2 regions of the Pleomorphomonas sp. T1.2MG-36 genome follow, and region 2 is predicted to be linked to the other one. Evidence: predicted binding sites of a transcription regulator. Region 2 holds the regulator's gene; the other holds the start of a gene.
What was found. Region 2 encodes LexA, which represses DNA repair genes until DNA is damaged. Its sites were predicted from a motif close to TGTTCNNNNTGTGTTCNG; they were not measured.
Positions count from the first base shown of each region.

Region 1: the regulator LexA is predicted to act here: its motif matches at 1,428-1,445, upstream of QQZ18_RS02045 (Y-family DNA polymerase).

Region 1 covers NZ_CATNLY010000001.1:418,061-421,192, reverse strand. Annotated here, with positions in the region: gene QQZ18_RS02050 (DNA cytosine methyltransferase) at 25-1,305, shown strand; gene QQZ18_RS02045 (Y-family DNA polymerase) at 1,470-2,738, shown strand; gene QQZ18_RS02040 (DUF2958 domain-containing protein) at 3,067-3,132, opposite strand, start outside.
Region 2 covers NZ_CATNLY010000001.1:563,873-567,004, reverse strand. Annotated here, with positions in the region: gene queA (tRNA preQ1(34) S-adenosylmethionine ribosyltransferase-isomerase QueA) at 32-1,120, shown strand; gene lexA (transcriptional repressor LexA) at 1,220-1,933, opposite strand; gene QQZ18_RS02720 (helix-turn-helix domain-containing protein) at 2,299-2,919, opposite strand.

The DNA of each region.
Region 1 (3,132 bases), 150 kb from region 2:
TTCGCAGGAGGGAAGAGGGTGCGGGTGGTCGATCTTTTTTGCGGCGCTGGCGGCCTGTCGCTAGGCCTTCGTAGAGTCGGATTCGATGTCGTCGGAGCATTCGATTTTTGGGATGCGGCGGTCGATGTCTATCGACGCAATGTGGGCGACCATGTTCACCTCGCCGACATCCGGGATGTCGTCACACTCGCCCCGACGGTCTTGGACCTGCAGCCAGACATCATTGTTGGCGGGCCACCGTGCCAAGATTTCTCGCCCGCTGGCCCGCGAATCGAAGGCGAACGCGCGGAGTTAATGATTGCTTTCGCGATGACGATCGTGATTGCCCGGCCTCATTGGTTCCTGATGGAGAATGTAGCGCGGGCGCAGAAATCCGCGACTTGGGCACGCTCGCGGGAAATTCTCAAAAGAGCGGGATACGGGCTGACTGAAATCGTCGTCGATGCCTCCTGGCTTGGTGTCGCGCAAACCCGCCGACGGCTGATCGTCGTCGGACGTCTCGGGGAAGCCGACGACTTCCTCACGTCTGAAATCGGTGCAGCACGGCGATCACGACAGACGACGATCCGCGACGTGCTCGGCGACGATGTCGGGGGACAGGTCTACATCCCCCCCCGCCGATACGGATGCGCTGCGGTTTGGCCGACGGATGCACCTGATCCCACGCTGCGGACCGCATCGCGAAGCCCAGGGGCGAGCGGCGGGCAATACATATTCGTTCGCCCATTCGGCGGCGGTCGCGGCGTAAGGTCGATCGACGAGCCGGCGCCGGCACTGGTGCGGACATCACGCGAGCCGCCTGCGTCTGGATATCTGTCGAATCCTTCGCCGTTGGATCCCGTGCCAGCGAACAAGGTGCCGCATCTCAGCCAGCAGCAGACATCGCATTTGCAGGGATTCCCCGAGGATTGGGATTGGAGTCCCGCTCGGCGTGTCCGGGACATTGATCAGATGATTGCGAATGCGGTCCCGGCGCCGCTGGCGGAGGCCATCGGTCGCCTGATCCTCGCAAGACACAGGGGGGAAAGCGTGCCGGCGACCGACGGCGGATTTTCGGATTGGCTCCAGGCTCAAGGCGTGACGGGACAGGTACTGAGGAACCGGCGTCACGCTCTAGGACGAGCGCGACGTCTTCTCGGCGGCCGCGTCTTCGCCGAAATTGGCGAAGAGCTGCAAGCGCTCGGTGACGCAGACGGATTCTCAGATTTGCCTGCGTCGACGAGGTCCGACCTCCGAAGCGTGCTCCGGGCGCATGCCGAATGGCGGGCAACGACCAAAGCATCACACGCCAAGTTATTCAAATAACTTCGCAATATGGGATGTACCAAGTAGCGTTCCAAGGAAAGTAGTCGTCTAGACAGAGCGTCAATTGCTGACTCTCGACGGCAACTGACTCGCACCTGTCAGGATTGACGACACTTCAGATCAAGAACATAACGCGAACATTCACCCAGGCATGCGAGTCTAAAATGAGACAGCCGGAAACCATTGAGAGGTTGTACCTAGACTTCGACGGCTTTTTCGCGAGCGTCGAACAGGCGGCGAACCGCAAACTCCGTGGCCGTCCAGTGGGTGTCGTCCCGTATGAAGGCGGCGGCGACCGGGCGATGCTGATCGCGGTTTCGAGGGAGGCCAAGAACGCCGGCATCACGTCGCTGATGAGTGTTGGAGAGGCGTTAGCCAAATGCTGCGATCTCGTGACCGTCCCTCAGAAACCAGACTTGTACCGCCGGGCTCATAACGCGCTCCTGTCGGAAATCGAGACGATCATTCCGATTGATACCGCGAAGTCGATCGACGAGCTGACATGTGTCTTGGCCGAGGACGGGAGACAACACCCCGAAGATCTGGCTTGGCGGGTGAAGACGACAATCCGTGATCATGTGACGCCGGTCATAACCTCGACGATTGGCTTTGCGGCCAATAGGCAGCTGTCAAAAATGGCCTGCAAAGCGGGGAAGCGGAGCCGAGGGAGCTATGGGGACGGGATGGCCGTCTGGCATCCCAAGGATATGCCCGCCCCGTTGTTCAAGGTTGGCTTGGACGACATCCCTGGCGTCGGCTCGCGTTTGGCTTTCCGCTTAAAAGGCATGGGCATCTATACGGCTGAGGATCTCTATAACCTCCAGCCGAAACACATGAGGAAAATCTGGCGAAGCGTCGTCGGTGAGCGGATGTGGTATGCGCTCCATGGGTACGACATCCAAGCCCCAACGAGCCAACGCGGCATGTTCGGTCATGGTCGCGTTCTGCCTCCAGAATCTCGCACGAGGACAGGAGCTAAGGACATCAGCCGCTTGTTGCTGACGAAAGCGGCCAGACGTCTCCGGCGGGAAAGCTACTATGCCGGGGCCTTATCGCTCTGGCTTTCCCTACGCGAGGGATCGTGGTTTAGGCAGCTTCCGCTTCCCGTGGTCCACGATGATCAGGCCATCCTTTCCGCTCTCGCATTGCTTTGGCAGGCCTTCGATTCCGAGCACCCAGAGCGGCTGTCTGTTTTTCGGATTGGTGTGACGCTTCTCGAACTGACGCCCGCGAATGAACGGCAATTGGACTTTCTCCTTGCGGACGATACTAGGCGAAAGTGCTGGGAGGCAGCATCCGTCGCCGTAGATGCCTTGAACGCCAAATACGCCGGAACCGTTGTGAGCCTTGGCACATGGAAGCCACCCAAAGGCGGAAATGTGGGCGGTAAAATCTCTTACACACGCGTTCCGACGTCAGAGGATTTTTGGTGATGGCGAAGCACAAAGGTGGATGGCAATCTCAGATCCAAGTCCAGGATCTTTCAGAGGCTCAGAAGCTCGAATGCACATGCAAGGTGTGCGGCCATGTGCATTACCTGTTTAGGGCGTCTCTGGCGGGCCGAGAGCAGGATTACCTCGATGAGGTGCAAGCTACCGAAAAATGTTGGGCAAGGGGCTGCGGTGGCCCAGTGCGTTTGGCGTTTGTCAGGACTGACGAACTGAGTGGTTTCGTCGGAGGCATGGCCTAAATTCAGGGGCACCAAGGATGGCGCCATTGGTCAGCAAATCGGAGGTGGGTGGAGCTGAGGGTTAGGGCGTTTCATGCGACGATCCTTCCTTCAGCGTGGGCAATGGCGGCATATACCGACAACCTGCCAACGGCGAC
Region 2 (3,132 bases):
CCTTTCGCGATGGCCGTGCCTATGCAGGGTCATGCAAGTTTCAGCCTTCGATTTCGATCTGCCACCCGAGCGAATTGCCCTTCGCCCCGCCGTTCCGCGCGACGCATCGCGCCTTCTCGTGGTGAAGCCGGGTGAACCTCTCGAGGATCGGCATGCGCGCGATCTTGCCGATCTTCTGCGGCCGGGCGACGCGTTGGTGTTCAACGACACCAAGGTCATCCCAGCCCAGCTCGAGGGGCGTCGCGATCGCGAGGGGGGCGAGCCCGTTCGTCTGTCGGCCACGTTGCACATGCGTGAGGCTCCCGATCGCTGGCGGGCGTTCGTCAAAGGTGCGCGCAAGCTGCGTGCGGGCGACCGCGTGGTGTTCTCCGGCTCCCATCCGGACGCATCTCCTCTAGGCGCGGTCGTTGCGGAGAAGGGCGGGGACGGAGAGGTTACCCTGGCCTTCGATCGCTCCGGACCGGATCTCGACTTGGCGCTGATAACGGTCGGCCACATTCCATTACCGCCCTATATCGCCGCGCGCCGGGCCGAGGATGAGCATGATCGGGCGGACTACCAGACCGTCTATGCGCGTGAGAGCGGGGCGGTCGCCGCGCCGACGGCCGGGCTGCATTTCACCCCGGAGCTTCTAGATCGTCTCACGGCACGCGGCATCGACCGGCATTTCGTGACGCTGCATGTCGGCGCCGGCACCTTCCTTCCCATGAAGGTGGACGATACCGAGGACCACAAGATGCATGCCGAAATCGGTCACGTCTCGGCGGAGACCGCAGACGCGCTCAATGCCGTTCGCGAGCGCGGGGGCAGGGTGGTGGCCGTCGGCACGACCTCGCTGCGCCTGCTGGAGAGCGCGGCCGGCGAAGATGGACAGGTCAAACCGTTTGCCGGAGCGACCGACATCTTCATCACGCCGGGATATCGCTTTCGCGCTGTCGATCTGCTGATGACGAACTTTCATCTGCCGAAATCGACGCTGTTCATGCTGGTGTCGGCGTTCTCCGGTCTAGAGACCATGCGCGCCGCCTACGCCCACGCCATTGCCGACGGTTACCGGTTCTATTCCTACGGAGACACGTCGCTGCTGCACCCGTCGCAGGAAAGCCGGTTGCTCAAGTAGGCAGATGGGCGCGCAACTCAGCAGGGGGATTCGACGACCTCTTCAGTCGTCGACGGCGGGCGCGGTTGCCTGCGCCAGTCCCCTACCATCAGCGAACGGTCAATAGCGACGCATCAGTGCCACGAGACGGCCCTGGATGCGCACGCGATCGGGTCCGAAAATGCGCGTCTCATAGGCTGGATTGGCGGCTTCAAGGGCCACGGAGGCGCCCTTGCGCCTCAGCCGCTTCAGCGTGGCTTCTTCATCGTCCACCAGCGCCACAATAATGTCGCCGGAGTCCGCTGTGTCGGACTTCTTGATGACGACGGTATCGCCATCGAGGATGCCGGCCTCGATCATCGAGTCGCCACGAACCTCAAGGGCGTAGTGCTCGCCGCCGGTCACAAGATCGATCGGTACATGCAGGATATGCGACTGGTTCTGTATGGCGGCGATCGGCACACCGGCGGCGATGCGCCCCATGACCGGCACGGGCACGGTGTCGCGACTGTCGAGCGCGGGCGAGGCGGCGCTGGCCGGCGGAGCCTTGCGGCCGCCGTCGCCTTCGATCACCGCCGGCGCAAAGCCCTTGCGGGCGCGGCCGATCCCCGGCTGCATGGTTTCGGGCAGCTTGATGACTTCGAGTGCCCGCGCTCGGTTTGGCAGGCGGCGGATGAAGCCGCGCTCTTCGAGGGCCGTGATGAGACGGTGGATGCCGGATTTCGACTTGAGATCCAGCGCGTCCTTCATCTCGTCGAAGGATGGCGGCACGCCCGACTCTTTCAGACGCTCATGAATGAACATCAGGAGTTCGAGCTGTTTGCGCGTGAGCATCGTCTGGTCCCCGCTGGTCGGCCGGCGCATCGGTTGCGCCGAAACGCGATTCGGTACAAATCACGAACAGAGTTAACATGTTCCGTGTGTGTTCCGCAATGGGGATTGCCGGTCGGGGTTCCGGCGAGGCCGGAAAAGCAAGGAAAATGGACGCGCAATAAATAAATGTCGTTGGACTCCGATAATTAAATGTCGGAGTTTGGAGATAAGCGATTGATTTTATTTATGAATTCGGGTCCGCAATTGGTAACCATTCGAAACCCTATACCAAACTCCGACACGTATTTATTAAGTGTTTGTTTTTGCAATTGTTATTGGTAAACCACCGGTGAGCGACGGAACCTTGGTTGAGCGGTGTTGTAACCCTATTTGTCACCGCCTTCAGTGGCGGCTTCTTCCCGAGCGCGCTTCTCTTCCCAAAAAGTGACCCAATACGAAAAGTCTGGATCAAAACCTTCCTGGAAGTATCGCCTCTTTAGAACATCCTCAAGCTGTTCTACGTATCCCATTCCCCAAAAAACGGGTGCTCCCGAGAATTCAACCTCAGTTTGTATTGCTTCTTTTGCCTTTTTCAGGATGTATTCGACAATATCGAGACCATTATCATAGATATATACCAATCGGAAAAGAGAAATAAGGGCTATCTCGTCATCTGATATTTGAAATCGTGGAATGAACCCTGGTCGTTTTTGTGATTTCTCCATTATTAGTTGATTTATGTCTCTTTTGTATTCTTCAAATGGAGTTATTGTGTTTCCGAATAAAATGTACGGCGCTGATTTGCCTGAGACCTCACTGATCTTGCGTAGAACAATATCATTGGGCAATCGCCGTCCCGCTTCATAGTTGGTCAGCGCCGAACGTGTGACGCCAATCATTGCTGCGAAGACCTCCTGGGTGGTCTCGCCTCTCGCCTCGCGAATGCGGGTTCCGATTGCGCGCAATGTTTCAGTATCGAAAATTTTGCGGTTTGGTTGACTTGACATGACACATTACCGTGACATTATGATTCCATGTTTCGATAATGAAGCATGGATTATAGAAAATGCCAAATGCCACGGCCCTAGTCATGTCGCAGATGGAGCGAGAGGGCGTCTCGCTTGCCGAGTGGGCGCGTTTGCGCGGCTACAACGTACGAACCGTGAGAGCGGTAGCCCCAGCTTCCATCCGCACCGATCGCGGGCACCGTCACCTATTCA